Regions from separate parts of the Pseudomonas sp. GW823-FHT06E10 genome, predicted to be linked through region 1. Evidence: riboswitches for the same ligand, from Rfam matches in the RefSeq annotation. Region 1 holds a riboswitch; the other holds the start of a gene.
What was found. Region 1 has a riboswitch for cobalamin ahead of cobO (cob(I)yrinic acid a,c-diamide adenosyltransferase). Riboswitches for the same ligand answer to the same signal wherever they lie in the genome.
Positions count from the first base shown of each region.

Region 1 (8,322 bases):
CCTGCTGTTCTTCGCAACCAACGGTCGTCGTGGTCGCGTCAGTCACGCCGGGATCTACCTGGGTGACAATCAGTTCATCCACTCCAGCAGCCGCCGCAGCGGCGGTGTGCGCATCGATAGCCTGGGCGACAGCTACTGGAGCAAGACCTTCATCGAAGCCAAGCGCGCCCTGGCAATGGCACCTAACGCGTCGCCAATCGTCACTGCACGCAAATAAGCGGACAAATTGTAAGGCGAACTTAAAGTCTTACTTGAAGTTTGTCGTGTAGCCGCTAGAATCTTGATCTACAAATGATGGCAAACCGCCTGCGTCCCACGCAGGCGGTTTTCTTTTCTGCGCTCCCCGCAGAAAAAGCCGCAGCCAGATCAGGATGTTCTGCTTATGACGACGTCGGCCCGCCTCGCAATCATGTTCTTCGCAGCGCTGCTCAGTGCCTGCGCCAGCCGCACACCGCCTCCTGCGCCGGTGGTTCGCGCTCCCATCGTATTTGGTTCCTCGCAAGCTTTTTCGCCCGAAGCGGAAGACGTGCTGTTTCGCGCGCTCGGTCTGGTCGGCACGCCTTATCGCTGGGGTGGCAATACGCCGGATTCCGGATTTGATTGCAGCGGCCTGATCGCTTATGTGTACCGCGATGTCGCCGGTATTGCCTTGCCGCGTACCACGCGCGAGATGATCTCCATGCAAGCGGCGAATGTGGGCAAGGATGGCTTGCAGACCGGCGACCTGCTTTTCTTTGCCACCAATGGCGGTTCCCAGGTCAGTCATGCTGGCATCTATGTGGGAGAGGGGCGTTTCGTCCATGCGCCGGCCACCGGCGGCACCGTGAAGCTCGACAGCCTGTCCAAGGCGTATTGGCAAAAAGCTTACCTGAGCGCCAAGCGTGTTCTGCAGCCTGAACATTTGGCGCGCAATCCATAACCTCCGGAGCTGGTGGTCATGACTGCTCGCACGCTCAATCTCGACGACGCCCTGTACCAATACCTGCTCGATGTTTCCCTGCGTGAAACGCCTCTGCTCAAGCGCTTGCGCGATGAGACCCAGGCGCTGCCGATGGCACGCTGGCAGGTGGCGCCTGAGCAGGGGCAGTTTCTTGCTTTGCTGGTGAAACTGACGGGGGGCAGGCGTTTGCTCGAAGTCGGCACCTTTACCGGTTACAGCGCACTGTGCATGGCGGCGGCATTGCCTGCTGGTGGCTCGTTGATTTGCTGTGACATTCCCGGTGACTACAACGCCACGGCCCTGCGTTACTGGCAGGAAGCCGGGCTGGCCGGACGCATCGATCTGCGCCTGGCGCCTGCGCTGGAAACCCTCGGCAAGCTGGACCAGCCAGGCCAGTTCGATCTGGTTTTCATCGATGCCGACAAGGCCAACTACCCGGCTTATCTGGAGCACGCCCTGCGATTGCTGCGGGTCGGCGGGCTGGCGGTGTTCGATAACACGCTATGGAGCGGGCGCGTGCTCGAGACCAGTCCCGAGAGCGCGGACACCCGGGCGATCCAGGCGCTCAACCGGGCGTTGAAGGACGATGCGCGGGTGGATCTGTCGTTGTTGCCGTTGGGGGATGGGTTGACTCTCTGCCGCAAACGCTGAGCTGGAAATCCTGTGGGAGCGAGCTTGCTCCGGGCGGCGTTCCGACGATAGCGGTAGGTCAGTCAGCATCGATGTTGAATGTGCCGGCCTCATCGCGAGCAAGCTCGCTCCCACAGGGTTCTGAGTTCATCCGGGATGGTGTTATCTGGCAGCCGACACCCGCCACACCTTGTTCCCCACATCATCGGCCACCAACAGGTCACCCTGTCGGTCGATCACCACGCCCACCGGGCGGCCCATGGCTTCTTCCTTGCCATTGAGAAACCCGCTGAGCACATCAACCGGATTCCCGACCGGCTTGCCGGCGCGGAAGGGCACGAAAATCACTTTGTAGCCGCTGTGCGGCTTGCGGTTCCAGGAGCCGTGCTGCCCGATGAATGCCCCTTGGGTGAAGGGCGGCGGCAGTTTGCTGTTTTCAGCGAAGGTCAGGCCCAGTGATGCCGTGTGCGGGCCGACGGCGTAGTCCGGGGCGATAGCCTTGGCCACCAGGTCCGGGTTTTGCGGCTCGACGCGAATATCGACATGCTGGCCGAAGTAACTGTACGGCCAGCCATAGAATGCGCCGTCTTTCACCGAGGTGATGTAGTCGGGTACCAGGTCGCTGCCGATTTCATCCCGTTCGTTGACCGCGGTCCACAGCGCGCCACTGTGCGGTTCCCAGGCCATACCGTTGGGGTTGCGCAGGCCGGACGCGAAGATCCGCTGCTGGCCGGTGGCGCGATCCACTTCCCAGATCGCCGCGCGACCTTCTTCCTTGTCCATGCCGTGTTCCGCAACGTTGCTGTTGGAACCCACGGTGACGTACAGCTTGCTGCCGTCCTTGCTGGCGATGACGTTTTTGGTCCAGTGGTGATTCAGCAGGCCGCCCGGCAGGTCGACCACTTTTGCCGGCGGTGACTTGATCTGCGTATCGCCACTTTCATAGTGAAAGCGCAGCAGGCGATCAGTGTCGGCCACATACAGGTCATTGCCGACCAGGGTCATGCCGAAGGGCGAGTTGAGGTTTTGCAGAAACACCGTGCGGGTTTCCGCGACCCCATCGTGGTCCTTGTCGCGCAGCAAGGTGATGCGGTTGGCGCTGGGCACCCTGGCTCCGGCACGCCCCATGAATTTCTTCATGATCCAGCCGCGAATGCCTTTGCCGTCTTCGGGTTTGGGGGGTGCATTGGTTTCCGCGACCAGCACATCGCCATTGGGCAGTACATAAAGCCAGCGTGGGTGATCCAGGTCTTCGGCAAAAGCGGCCACTTGGGTGCCATTGGCGGCGATGGGCTTCGCACCCTGCGGCCAGCCGATGGCCGGGGCGATGTTCACGGTCGGGATCAGGGTTTTGTCGGGTTCTGGCAGTTGAGGCGAAGGACCGGTGCCGTCGGAGACTTGCAGGCGGGCGGTCCCGCCACAAGCAGCGAGCCCTCCGCAGAACGCGATAACGAGAACGAGCGGGGGCGAGCGCATGCGGGTCTTCCCTATGAGTGCCTTGTTCTAATCATAGAGGCGCGTTGTCGTCCGATGGTTCAACCCTTAGCCACGTGCCTCCTTGAACAGCACTGCTATGCCGGGGTGATAGTTGCCGGCTTCGTTGCGCAACTTGCGGTAGGCATAAGGGAAATACCAGGCGACAGCGCAGCTGTGTTCTTTTTGCAGGTCATCGACCATGTCCTGGAGCTCTTCCGGTGTGGCGCCCTGCTGGGCTTTTTGCGGGGCGACGAACAGGCAGCCGAGTTTCAGGTCGCTGGCGTGGCTCAGGCGCTTGGCATCGCTGGCGATGTCGATCAGGGCCTGGGTCAGATTGAGGCTGTTGACCCGTGGCCAGCGCTGGCTGGTCTGGATGTAGGCGCGGGTTTCGGATGACGCCAGGAGCAGGTCGGCGCGGCTGTTGCGTTCGCCTTCTTCGGTCTGCTTGCGGGTGGGCGTCTGTTGCAGCGTGACCATCTCGGCCATCCAGGCGGCGGCAGACAGTAGTCCGAGATTGGCCTTTTCGTCGTGCCAGTACGGTGTGTCGCCATCACCGCGGACGGCGTTATAACGGTCGATGCATTCGAACCAGCGTTCGAGCACCGGGCGCAGGAATTCCAGCTTTGGATTGCTGATGATCATGCCTTGCATGGGCTCACCCTTGTTGTTGTGTTGTGAGGTTGTGGCTCTTTGATATCACCGCTGAGAGCGTGGCACAAGATTGACGTCAGTTTATTGATTGACGGCAGTTATTCGGTCGATGGCCTCCCGGCTTTAATTGACGCTCCACCCCCAACCCTCTAACCTTCGCGGCTTGTTTCAGGTGCTCTGTGGCTTGGGTCGACAGAGTGAAACAGGGAAGCCGGTGAGTGAGTCCTTCTGTTGGTCGAAGGCCCGCAATTCCGGCGCTGCCCCCGCAACGGTAAATGAGTGAAAACTGTGTGTGATGCCACTGTGTCGATTTGATGCGGGAAGGCGCACGGTCTGGCCCCGCGGCCACTCATGAGCCCGGAGACCGGCCTGATTCATCCAGCGGCATCACGGTGGGCGATGCCAGGCTTGTTGCCTTCTATTCTTGTGCCTGCCCGCCGTTATTCCTGCCTAAACGGAGAGCTCCCCCATGACTGATACCCCCGATCGTGACGAACGCCACCTGGCGCGCATGCAGCGCAAAAAAGCCGTGATCGACGAGCGCATCGCCAATTCCCCGAACGAGTGTGGCCTGCTACTGGTGCTGACCGGCAACGGCAAGGGCAAGAGCAGTTCGGCCTTCGGCATGCTTGCCCGCGCCATGGGGCACGGCATGCAATGCGGCGTGGTGCAGTTCATCAAGGGCCGCAACAGTACGGGGGAGGAGTTGTTCTTCCGACGCTTTCCCGAGCAGGTGCGTTTTCATGTGATGGGCGAAGGCTTTACCTGGGAAACCCAGGACCGCCAGCGCGACATCGCCGCCGCCGAAGCGGCCTGGGCGGTGTCACAGCAACTGCTGCGCGATCCGTCCATCGGTCTGGTGGTGCTCGATGAGCTGAACATCGCCCTCAAGCACGGCTACCTCGATCTCGATCAGGTGCTCAGCGACTTGCAGGCCCGACCGCCGATGCAACACGTGGTGGTCACCGGTCGTGCCGCCAAGCCGGAGATGATCGAGATGGCTGACACCGTCACCGAAATGGGCGTGATCAAGCACGCCTTTCAAGCCGGGATCAAAGCGCAGAAAGGCGTCGAATTGTGAGTCAGCCTCGGCACTGTCCGGCGGTACTGATTGCCGCGCCGGCCTCTGGCCAGGGCAAGACTACCGTCACCGCGGCACTGGCCCGATTGCATCGCAATCAGGGGCGCAAGGTCCGAGTGTTCAAGTGCGGGCCCGACTTTCTCGATCCGATGATCCTCGAGCGCGCCAGCGGTGCGCCGGTGTATCAGCTGGACATGTGGATGGTCGGCGAGCAGGAGAGTCGCCGGTTGCTGTGGGAAGCCGCCGCTGAAGCCGACCTGATCCTGATCGAAGGCGTCATGGGGTTGTTCGACGGTACGCCGTCGAGCGCCGATCTGGCGCGGCATTTCGGTGTGCCGGTGCTGGGGGTGATCGATGGCACCGCCATGGCCCAGACCTTTGGCGCATTGGCCCTGGGGCTGGCGCGTTATCAGCCGGACTTGCCGTTTGCCGGCGTGCTGGCCAATCGTGTCGGCACGCTGCGCCATGCGCAACTGCTCGAAGGTAGCCTGACTGAGGGTTTGCGCTGGTATGGCGCGCTGTCCCGGGAAACCGGGATCGAACTGCCGAGTCGGCACCTGGGGCTGGTGCAGGCCAGTGAGTTGAACGATCTCGACCTGCGCCTCGACGCGGCAGCCGATGCCCTGGCCAGCAGTTGCGAGGTCGCGCTGCCACCGGCAGTCGAATTCGCCGCCCCTGATGTCATCGTGGCCGAACCACTGCTGGCCGGTGTACGCATTGCCGTCGCCCGCGATGAAGCCTTTGCGTTCACCTACGGCGCGAGCCTGGATCTGCTGCGGGCGATGGGCGCCGAGTTGTCATTCTTCTCGCCGATCCGCGACCGTGCGTTGCCGCAGGCGGACAGCCTGTATCTGCCGGGCGGCTACCCGGAGCTGCACCACGTTGCACTGGCGCAAAACACCGCGATGCTCGATGCGATCCGCGCCCACCACCGGGCAGGCAAACCGTTGCTCGCCGAGTGTGGCGGCATGCTTTATTTGCTCGATTCCCTGACCGATGTCGAGGGCACTCGCGCCGAACTGGTTGGCTTGCTGGCCGGTGATGCAGTCATGCAAAAGCGCCTGGCAGCGCTGGCTTTGCAAGCGGTGGAACTGCCGGAAGGCTCGCTGCGCGGGCACACCTATCATCATTCGCTGACCACCACTGAACTGGCGCCGATTGCCCGTGGCTTGAGCCCTAACGGCGGGCGCGGAGCGGAGGCGGTCTACCGTGAGGGGCGGATGACTGCCTCTTACGTACACTTTTATTTTCCGTCGAACCCCTCGGCGATTGCCGCGCTGTTTGCGCCTGACCAAAACCCTGTGGGAGCGAGCCTGCTCGCGAAGAGGCCATGAGCGACAACGCATTCTCCGAAACCGAGCGCGCGGCGGTGTACCGCGCCATCGCCGAGCGCCGCGACATGCGCCACTTCAGCGGCGGCACCGTCGAGCCCGAATTGCTCCGTCGCCTGCTCGAAGCCGCGCATCAGGCCCCCAGTGTCGGCCTGATGCAGCCCTGGCGCTTCATCCGCATCAGCGATCGCGCCTTGCGCGGGCAAATCCAGGCCCTGGTAGAAGAAGAACGCATCCGCACCGCCGAAGCCCTTGGCGAGCGCAGCGATGAGTTCATGAAGCTCAAGGTGGAAGGCATCAACGATTGTGCCGAGGTGCTGGTCGCCGCACTGATGGACGACCGCGAGCAGCATATCTTCGGCCGCCGCACCTTGCCGGAAATGGACATGGCTTCGTTGTCCTGCGCGATCCAGAACCTGTGGCTGGCGTCCCGTGCCGAAGGGCTGGGCATGGGGTGGGTGTCGCTGTTCGAACCACAGGCACTGGCGGACCTGTTGAGATTGCCGCCGGGTGCCAAGCCGTTGGCCGTGCTGTGCCTGGGGCCGGTCAAAGAGTTCTATCCGGCGCCGATGCTGGTGCTCGAAGGCTGGGCGCAGGCGCGTCCGCTACATGAATTGCTGTATGAAAATTATTGGGGAGTGAGTCAATGAGTGTGGCGTTGTTGAGTGTCGCCGCGGTTGCGCTGGATGCGCTGCTGGGTGAACCCAAACGCTGGCATCCGCTGGTGGCGTTCGGCCGTTTTGCCGAGCGCATCGAGCAACGTTTCAACGGCGGCGGTCGCGGCTGGCGCAGCCATGGCGTCACCGCGTGGGTGATTGCCGTGTTGCCACTGACGCTACTGGCCACGGCATTCTCCTGGGCGCCTTATGTCGGCTGGATCGTCGAGATTCTCGCGCTCTATTGCGCCCTCGGCATGCGCAGCCTCGGTGAGCACGTCACGCCTGTGGCCAAGGCCCTGCGCAGTAATGACCTGGAAGCGGCGCGCACTCGGGTGAGCTATCTGGTCAGCCGCCAGACCAGCGAACTGGATGAAACCGAAGTCGCCCGTGCCGCTACCGAGTCGGTGCTGGAAAACGGAAGCGATGCGGTGTTCGCAGCGTTGTTCTGGTTTGCCGTGGCGGGCGCGCCGGGCGTGGTGCTCTACCGCCTGAGCAATACGCTGGATGCGATGTGGGGTTATCGCAATGAGCGCTTCGAACGGTTCGGCTGGGCGGCGGCGAAGGTCGATGATGTGCTCAATTACATTCCTGCGCGCCTGGTGGCACTGACATACGCGCTGCTGGGCAAAACCCGGCTGGCATTGAAATGCTGGCGCACCCAGGCCCCGACCTGGGATAGCCCGAACGCCGGCCCGGTGATGGCGGCAGGGGCGGGTGCCCTTGGTGTCGAATTGGGTGGGGCGGCGATTTATCACGGCGAACTGCATCAGCGTCCGCAGTTGGGCGAAGGTGTGCCGGCGGATGCCGACTCGATTGACCGGGGCTGGCAATTGGTCCAGCGCGGGGTATGGTTATGGCTGCTGATTCTCTGCCTGGGGGCCGAATTTTATGCTTGAGCACGGTGGGCGACTGCGCAAGGCGGCGCTCGAATACGGCATAGATGAAGCCGACTGGCTGGACCTGTCCACCGGCCTTGCGCCCTGGCCGTTTCCGGTGCCGGATATTCCGCTGCGGGCCTGGGCCCGTTTGCCGGAGGCGGACGACGGTCTGGAGCAGGCCGCCTGTGATTACTACGGCACCTTGCAGGCATTGCCGGTGGCCGGCTCGCAAATGGCGATTCAACTGCTGCCGCGATTGCGTCGGGCGGGCAAGGTCGGCGTACTGTCGCCGTGTTATGCCGAGCACGCCGAAGCGTGGCGTCGCAACGGCTACATCGTGCGTGAAGTGCTGGAGCAGGAAGTCGACTTCTTTATCGACAGTTTCGACGTGCTGGTGGTGGTCAATCCGAATAACCCCACGGGTCTGAGCCTCACTCCCAGTCGGCTGCTCGACTGGCACACGCGACTGGCGCAGCGCGGTGGCTGGCTGGTGGTGGACGAAGCGTTCATGGATAACACGCCGCAACTGAGCCTGGCGCCGTTTGCCCATCAAGTCGGATTGATCGTCTTGCGTTCCTTTGGCAAATTTTTCGGCCTGGCCGGTGTGCGCCTGGGGTTTGTGCTGGCCGAGCGCAAGTTGCTCAAGTTGCTGGCAGAACAAGTGGGGCCGTGGGCC
Region 1 is NZ_JBXAHJ010000011.1:182,979-191,300, forward strand. Features, by position in the region: gene AC1Q6Y_RS19075 (C40 family peptidase) at 1-217, shown strand, start outside; gene AC1Q6Y_RS19080 (C40 family peptidase) at 383-919, shown strand; gene AC1Q6Y_RS19085 (O-methyltransferase) at 938-1,591, shown strand; gene AC1Q6Y_RS19090 (PQQ-dependent sugar dehydrogenase) at 1,733-3,046, opposite strand; gene AC1Q6Y_RS19095 (hypothetical protein) at 3,113-3,697, opposite strand; cobalamin riboswitch at 3,851-4,084, shown strand; gene cobO (cob(I)yrinic acid a,c-diamide adenosyltransferase) at 4,167-4,778, shown strand; gene AC1Q6Y_RS19105 (cobyrinic acid a,c-diamide synthase CobB) at 4,775-6,112, shown strand; gene bluB (5,6-dimethylbenzimidazole synthase) at 6,109-6,759, shown strand; gene cbiB (adenosylcobinamide-phosphate synthase CbiB) at 6,756-7,664, shown strand; gene cobD (threonine-phosphate decarboxylase CobD) at 7,657-8,322, shown strand, end outside.

Region 2 (8,322 bases), on a different contig from region 1:
TTCGGTGGTCTGGCCCGACAGGGTGCGGCCGGAGGCGTCGGTGATGGTGCCGGAAATCATGATCGGCAGTTCGACGCCCAGTTCCTCGAACACGCCTTGTACGGCGAAGATCGCGGCCTTGGCGTTGAGGGTATCGAAGATGGTTTCGATCAGGATCAGGTCGGCGCCGCCCTCGATCAGGCCTTTGGTGGCTTCGGTGTAGTTCTCCACCAGCTCATCAAAGGTGACGTTGCGGTAACCAGGGTTGTTGACGTCCGGGGACAACGAGCAGGTACGGCTGGTCGGGCCGAGCACGCCGGCAACAAAACGCGGTTTGTCCGGATTCTCGAGGGTTTTCGCATCGGCGACCTTGCGCGCCAGGCGAGCGCCTTCTACGTTCAATTCGTACGCCAGTTTTTCCATGCCGTAATCGGCCATGGAAATCCGGGTGGCGTTGAAAGTGTTGGTTTCCAGAATGTCGGCGCCGGCGTCCAGGTAGGCTTTTTCAATGCCGCCAATCACGTCCGGGCGAGTCAGTACCAACAGGTCGTTGTTGCCTTTGACATCGCTTGGCCAGTCAGCGAAGCGTTTGCCACGGTAATCCTGCTCTTCGAGCTTGTAGCTCTGGATCATCGTGCCCATACCGCCATCGAGAATCAGGATGCGCTCTTTGAGGGCGTGCTTGAGAGCTTGAAGGCGAACGCTGCGATCGGACATTTGGACTACTCGGTAAGGCCATGACGAAGGGCCGGGATGATAGCAAACCTGTGCGCTTTTGGAGCGTGACTCGAATTTGCATGAATATCGTTCATGTTGATTAGGGTGACAGACCGGTAGAATCGCGGCGTTTTTTCAGGATTCGGGACCAGGGACATGTCGTATCGCTTCGTCATCGGCACATTGCTGCTGTTTTTAAGCTGGGGCGCCGTGGCGCAAGGCCCGGCGATTTCCTCTGCCATTTCACCTGTTATTTCCTACAGCCGCGACATTCAACCGATCTTCACTGAAAAGTGCGTGGCCTGCCACGCCTGCAATGACGCCGCCTGTCAGCTCAACCTGGGCAGCGGTGAGGGCGCGGCACGTGGCGCAACCAAAGTTCCGGTCTACGACGGTGACCGCCGCCAGGCGGTTGCACCGACCCGACTGTTCTATGACGCCTCCGGCAAACAGGCCTGGCAACAAAAGGGCTTCTATTCGGTGCTTGATGCCCAGGGCAGTCAGGCCGCACTGATGGCGCGGATGCTGGAGCTTGGCCACAAGACTGCGTTGCAACCCAACGCGAAGCTGCCGGAAGACATCGTCCTGGGTCTGAACCGGGAAAACATGTGTGCCATGCCCGCGGAGTTCGACGGCTACGCCGCCAAGCATCCGAAAGAGGGCATGCCGCTGGCAGTGACCGGCCTGACCGACCAGCAATACCAGACGCTGCAACGCTGGCTGGCGGCAGGCGCGCCGATCGATCAGCAGGCGCTGGCGCCCAGCGCCAGGGAAGCCTTGCAGGTGGTGCAATGGGAAAACCTGCTCAATTCGCCGGGAGCCCGGGAAAGCCTGGTGGGGCGCTGGCTGTACGAGCACTGGTTCCTGGCCCATCTCTACTTCAAGGACGGCGAGCCTGGGCATTTCTTCCAGTGGGTGCGTTCGCGCACCCCGACCGGCCAGCCGATCGACCTGATCAACACCCGTCGCCCGAACGATGATCCGGGCACGCAGTTTTACTATCGCTTGTGGCCGGTGCAGGGTGTGATCGTGCACAAGACCCACATCACCTATCCGCTGGGTCCGGCGAAGCTGGCGCGGGTCAAGAGCCTGTTCTACAGCGGCAACTGGCAGGTCGATGCATTGCCGGGCTATGGACCGCAGAGCCGGGCCAACCCCTTTGCCACTTTCGAAGCGATTCCGGCCCAGGCGCGCTATCAGTTCATGCTCGATAACGCCGAATACTTTGTGCGCACGTTCATTCGTGGGCCAGTGTGTCGCGGCCAGATCGCCACGGACGTGATCCGCGATAATTTCTGGGCGCTGTTCCAGGCGCCCGAGCACGACCTGTATGTCACGGATCCGAATTATCGCGGGCAGGCCACGCCATTGCTGGCGATGCCTGGGCAGAACGATGATGTCGGCAGCGTCCTCAGCCTGTGGCACGACTACCGCGACAAGCGTAACGAATACGAAGCCTTGCGCCGGGACAGCTACGCCGATGAGCCAGCGCCGAGCTGGTCGACCCTGTGGGCCGGCAACGACAATGCGTTGCTGAGTATCTTCCGCCATTTCGACAGTGCTTCGGTGACCAAAGGCCTGATCGGCGAGGTGCCGCAAACGATATGGCTGTTCGACTATCCGCTGCTGGAGCGCACCTACTATCAACTGGCAGTGAACTTCGATGTGTTCGGGAACCTGTCCCATCAGGCTCAGACGCGCTTGTATTTCGACTTGATCCGCAACGGTGCCGAACAGAATTTCCTGCGCCTGATGCCCGCCGACTCCCGGGATGACTACCTTGATGACTGGTATCAGAACAGTGGCAAATTCAAAATGTGGCTCGACTACGAGACCATCGACGACGACAAGCCGACCGCGCTGAAGCTTAACGCGCTGGACCCCAAGCGCGACTTTGCCATGCAGTTGCTGGCCCGTTATGGCGATCTCAATGCAAGGCCCGACCCGATCAATCGCTGCGACGGCGCTTACTGTTCGCGGCCAAACATCGACCCGGACCTGCAAAGTGCCGAGCAGGCATTGAGCCGCCTGACTTCGCGTCCGGCCGCCGGGCTGAAGGTCATCGATCAGTTGCCGGAGGCTACGCTGCTGCGTATTGAAACCGGCAGCGGCAAGCGTGAGGTCTACAGCCTGTTGCGTAACCGTGCCCACAGCAACGTGGCGTTTTTGCTCGGTGAATCATTGCGCTATCAACCGGGGCTCGACACCCTGACGATTTTCCCGGGTGTGCTCAGCAGCTACCCGAACTACATGTTCAACATCCCGGCCGGGCAAGTTCCGGCGTTTGTGGATGCGATGGAAAGCGCCAAGGACACCGACAGCTTCGAGAAAATCGTCGAACGCTGGGGAATACGCCGCAGTCATCCGCAATTCTGGGCTTATTTCCATGACCTGAGCCGCTACATCCACGAAAACGATCCGGTGGAAGAGGGCGTGCTGGACATGAATCGCTACGAGAACCTCTGAACAATCACCGCCCCCCCTGTAGGAGCGAGCTTGCTCGCGATGATGGATCAGTTGCATTGATGTCGACTGACACACCATCGCGAGCAAGCTCGCTCCTACAGGGGGTTTGTGGACAATCTTTCCCGACAAAAATACTAGGACTTTGTCCGGCGCGTTGATTGGCGTAAACTGCGCCCAAGCCTGCGAGGAGTTTCCATGACCGCTATTACCATCACTGACGCCGCCCACGATTATCTGGCTGATCTGCTCTCCAAGCAGAACACCCCGGGCATCGGCATCCGCGTCTTCATCACCCAGCCTGGCACCCAGTACGCCGAAACCTGCATTGCCTACTGCAAGCCGGGCGAAGAAAAACCCGAAGACACCGCTCTGGGGTTGAAAAGCTTCACTGCGTACATCGACCACTTCAGCGAAGCTTTCCTGGACGATGCAGTTGTCGACTACGCCACCGACCGCATGGGCGGCCAGCTGACCATCAAGGCGCCAAACGCCAAGGTACCGATGGTCAACGCCGACAGCCCGATCAACGAGCGCATCAACTACTACCTGCAAACCGAGATCAACCCGGGGCTGGCCAGCCACGGCGGTCAGGTCAGCCTGATCGACGTGGTCGAAGACGGCATCGCCGTCCTGCAGTTCGGTGGTGGTTGCCAGGGCTGCGGCCAGGCCGACGTGACGCTGAAGGAAGGCATCGAGCGCACCTTGCTCGAGCGCATCCCGGAGCTCAAAGGTGTTCGCGACGTGACCGACCACACGCAGAAAGAAAACGCCTACTACTAAGGTGTTCGCTGCGAATTGAAAGAACGGCGCCCCGTGAGCGCCGTTTTTTTATGGGTGATTGGAAACCTGTGGTGAATCAGGGCCTGTAAAGATGCGCATGCCCTGCGCGATACAGCGATGACTCGCTGAAGTGGTCACTGCCCAGCACCCGACCCACCAGAATCAACGCCGTACGACGAAATCCCTTCGATTCAACCTTCCCGGCAATATCTGCCAGCGTGCCCACCACCCAATCCTGATCCGGCCAGCTCGCGCGATGCACCACTGCAATCGGGCAATCGGCGCCGTAATGGGGCAGCAGTTCCTCGACGATCTTCGCCAGGTGACTGACCCCCAAATGAATCGCCATGGTCGCGCCGTGCTGCGCCAGGCTGGAGAATTCCTCTCCGGGTGGCATGGCGGTTTTGTCGGCGTAGCGAGTCAGGATCACGCTCTGCGAAATGTCCGGCAGGGTCAGTTCCGCGCCCAAGAGCGCTGCGCAAGCGGCTGTGGCAGTCACGCCGGGTACGATTTCGAACGCAATGCCCAGTTCACGCAGATAGCGAATCTGCTCGCCAATGGCGCCATACAGGCTCGGATCGCCAGAGTGCACCCGGGCCACATCCTGGCCTTTGGCGTGGGCGGTCTTGATCAGGTCGATGATCTGTTCCAGGTGCAGTTCGGCGCTGTTGACCACCTGTTCGGCACAGTGACCTTCCAGTACGGCGGCCGGCACCAGTGAGCCGGCATAAATGATCACCGGGCAACTGCGTATCAGCCGCTGGCCCTTGACGGTGATCAGTTCGGGGTCGCCGGGACCTGCGCCAATGAAGTAGACGGTCATCGTCGGTTCCTGTGGGAAAAAGGGGCTGAACAGGTCTTCAGATGAAGAATGTTCATGATCGAAGGCGGGGATTATCGGTTTTTACGCAGCACCAGCCAATGCCAGGGTTGCCTGGGCATATTTTTGTCGTGGAATCAGCAGTTTTGCCGGGGCCTGGGCCAGTTGTTCGGCCAGGGCCAGTGCGGCGCTTTCCGCAACGCCGTAGCAACCGGTGCGCTCAAACGCTATTTGCGATTGATGGCTGAGTTGCGGTTCATAAGCGGCCAGTTGCTCACTGCTGAAATACGTCAGTTCCAGGCCGAGTTGCTGAGCCAGTTCGATCAGTGCAGGTTCGTCGCGCTTCGAATCGATGCTGGCCAGCGCCTTGATTTCATGACGAGCTATCTGGTGCGCCTCCAGCGCCTGATCGAGCAGCGCCAGCAACGTGCTGACGGGGCAGCCCCGTTGGCAGCCCAGGCCGACCACCAGGGTCGGCGCTGTGCTGACGTCAGTCATGCGTTGTATTGACCATCGCTTTTGCGACGGAACAACCAGGCGCTGATCAGGCCCAGGGCCAGCCAGAATGCCACGTTGGTCAGTTGCGAAGCGATTTTGAACCGGGTTTCCAGCGCCTCTGGAGCAAGCATCGAATGCACCTCCGGTTGCGGCGCGCCAATCACATGGGGAACGGCGAGGATCGCCGCGCCGAGGACTTTCATCAGCCAGTGACGGCTGAACACGATCAGCGCAATACCGACGGCGGTGGAGGCGGCGGTACCGACCCACCACAGTTGCCGTTCTGCCAGGTCGGCGGCGGCAGTGCCTGGCAATTCAGGTGGCAGGCCTAGGGTCGGCGCGAGCACGAAAGTCGCGTAACCAGCCAGGCCCCAGAGCAGGCCTTGAGAGGTTTTGGTCGGCGCACGCAAGGTGTACAGGCCGGCCAGCATCAGGGCGAAACCGACCGCCACCACCAGGTTGCCACCGGTGGTCGACAGCACGCGCTGCCAGCCGTCTTGCGGCTCCCAGGCTTGTGCATCATGAGTGTGGGCAGCCACCGCACCGTCGGCGTGTTCATGCATTTCAACAGCGGCCGGTTCGGCTTTTTCGTAGGTCTCGGCCTGCAAAATCAGCGGGGCGACCCAGAAACTTTGCAGCAGGGTCAGCAACAGGGCGGCCAGCAGCCCGGTGAAACCTGCGGTTTGCGCAATACGCTTGATCATGTCGACAGCTCTCAATGGCACGGGAACGCGGAGCTGTGGCGGGTATCGTGGGCGGCGTTGTGCACCGCTTCGATGTGCGAGAAACCGGCGAAATACACAAGGCACGCGCCCAGGATCGACGCGCAGACGGCGGCGGCCAAACGTTGGGTCAGGGTTGAGGTGGTGCTTGCGGCTGTGTGTTCGGCGCTGCTGATGATCGACATGGCGTTTCCCTCTGGTCTGTCAGCGGGGAATAAGAGCGCATGCAAAACCCCGCACGACCAGGCGCGCAAGGTTTCAAACAGCGCCCGCCCACCGCGGGTTTGTTGGTTCAGTGATCGTACTGGTCACTTTGTGTTGCGGGCCGGTCTCCGGGCTCACGAGGGGCAAAGGCTTGCGCCTGGACCTGAAAGCATCACCTTCCCATGCCGCAGTGGCACAGTGGATCTGACGCTTCGCTCGCTTACCGTTGCGGGGGCAGCACCGGACTGACATGGCTTAAGAGTAAAGCACATGATTCACCGGTTTCCCGTTTCACCCTGTGAAGGGCACCCGTAACAAGGTGTGTAGGAGAGCATGGGCGGGGGTTGGGCGTCAATTGGCAGGGGTTCTCGTTTGAGTTTCTGTGGCGAGGGGGCTTGCCCCCGTTGGGCTGCGAAGCGGCCCCCTTACTTTTATCCAGACAAAGCGTGCACTCTGGATTTGCGACGGCTTCGCCGCCGAACGGGGGCAAGCCCCCTCGCCACAGGGATCGCAAGCATTGACCCGCCCCAAGACCATGCGTAGCCTTGCGCTTTCGAGGTTCTTCGGCGTTTGTCGAAGCTAAGAAGGGAACGCGGTCAATGCCGCGGCTGCCCCCGCAACTGTGAACGGTGATGTTCGTTGCCACGCCACTGCTGACTCAATCCATGAGGCCGGCGGGAAGGCGCAGCGAATGCCAGGCTCAAGCCCGGCACATCGTCAGCCAGGAGACCTGCCTCGTCACAGATTCTCACTTTCAACCGGGCGGGGTGATCCGGTGGCGAACTCTTCAGGCACGCGCGTGCGCGTTGCCGGTCGTCGTCCCGTATGCCCGCCAGCTTAGCCATAGGGCATCCGATGAAAACACTGGCCAAACTCCCCGTCACCATCGTTACAGGCTTTCTCGGCTCGGGTAAAACCACGCTGCTGCGCCACATGCTCGACAACGCCCAGGGTCGCCGCATCGCGGTGATCGTCAACGAATTTGGCGAATTGGGCATCGACGGCGAAATCCTCAAGCAATGCTCCATCGGTTGCACCGAAGAAGAAGCCAACGGCCGTGTCTATGAACTGGCCAACGGCTGCCTGTGCTGCACCGTCCAGGAAGAATTCTTCCCGGTGATGCGCGAACTGGTGGCCCGTCGCGGCGATCTGGACCACATTCTCATCGAAACGTCCGGTCTGGCATTGCCCAAGCCGCTGGTGCAGGCCTTCCAGTGGCCGGAAATCCGCAGTGCCTGCACGGTGGATGCGGTCATCACCGTGGTCGACAGCCCGGCCGTGGCCGCCGGCACCTTCGCCGCGTTCCCGGATCAGGTCGACGCCCAGCGCAAACTCGACCCGAACCTGGACCACGAATCGCCGCTGCACGAACTGTTCGCCGACCAATTGGCCAGCGCTGACCTGGTGATCCTCAACAAAACCGACCTGATCAACCCGACGGACCTGGCCCGTGTGCGCCTGGAAGTCGCCGAGGAATTGCCGCCAGCGGTGAAAATCATCGAAGCCAGCAGTGGTCGCCTGCCGCTGGACGTGCTGATCGGCCTCGGTGTCGGCTCCGAAGAACACATCGACAGCCGCCACAGCCACCACGACCATCATCACGATGGTGACGACGATCATGATGACCACGATCACGACGCCTTCGATTCGATCTCCATCGAACTGCCGCAAGCCGACGAAAGCCTGCTGCTGGACGCGCTGACCCAGTTGGTGGTCCAGCACGGCATCCTGCGCGTCAAGGGCTTTGCGGCGATTCCGAACAAGCCGATGCGCCTGCTGATCCAGGGCGTGGGTACGCGTTTTGACAAGCATTTCGACCGCCAGTGGGGCGCCGAAGAGGCGCGAGTCTCTCGCCTGGTGCTGATCGGCCAGAAACTGGACGCCACTGTTCTCGAGGCGCAATTGCGCGCCGCGCTCAGCGTGTAAGCCATGCACCTGCTCAGGACCCAGCCCGGCGGTTTCGTGTCGGATGACAACATTGCCGACCTTGGACAAACCCCCGCCGAGCTGGTGGTCCTGTGCAGCGGCGATTCCAGCCTGGCGCTGCTCGCCGAAGCGGCGCAGCAGTTGCCCGACGATTACCCGAGCGTGCGCCTGGCCAATCCGATGCAGGTGCAGAACCATGCCTCGGTTGAC
Region 2 is NZ_JBXAHJ010000017.1:23,866-32,187, forward strand. Features, by position in the region: gene metH (methionine synthase) at 1-696, opposite strand, end outside; gene AC1Q6Y_RS23670 (fatty acid cis/trans isomerase) at 853-3,162, shown strand; gene nfuA (Fe-S biogenesis protein NfuA) at 3,358-3,942, shown strand; gene cobM (precorrin-4 C(11)-methyltransferase) at 4,019-4,765, opposite strand; gene AC1Q6Y_RS23685 (cobalamin biosynthesis protein) at 4,847-5,260, opposite strand; gene AC1Q6Y_RS23690 (CbtA family protein) at 5,257-5,964, opposite strand; gene AC1Q6Y_RS23695 (CbtB domain-containing protein) at 5,976-6,167, opposite strand; cobalamin riboswitch at 6,289-6,514, opposite strand; cobalamin riboswitch at 6,726-6,938, shown strand; gene cobW (cobalamin biosynthesis protein CobW) at 7,042-8,112, shown strand; gene cobN (cobaltochelatase subunit CobN) at 8,116-8,322, shown strand, end outside.
Region 2: linked by a shared signal. The riboswitch ahead of AC1Q6Y_RS23695 (CbtB domain-containing protein) and the one ahead of cobO (cob(I)yrinic acid a,c-diamide adenosyltransferase) in region 1 are both predicted to bind cobalamin.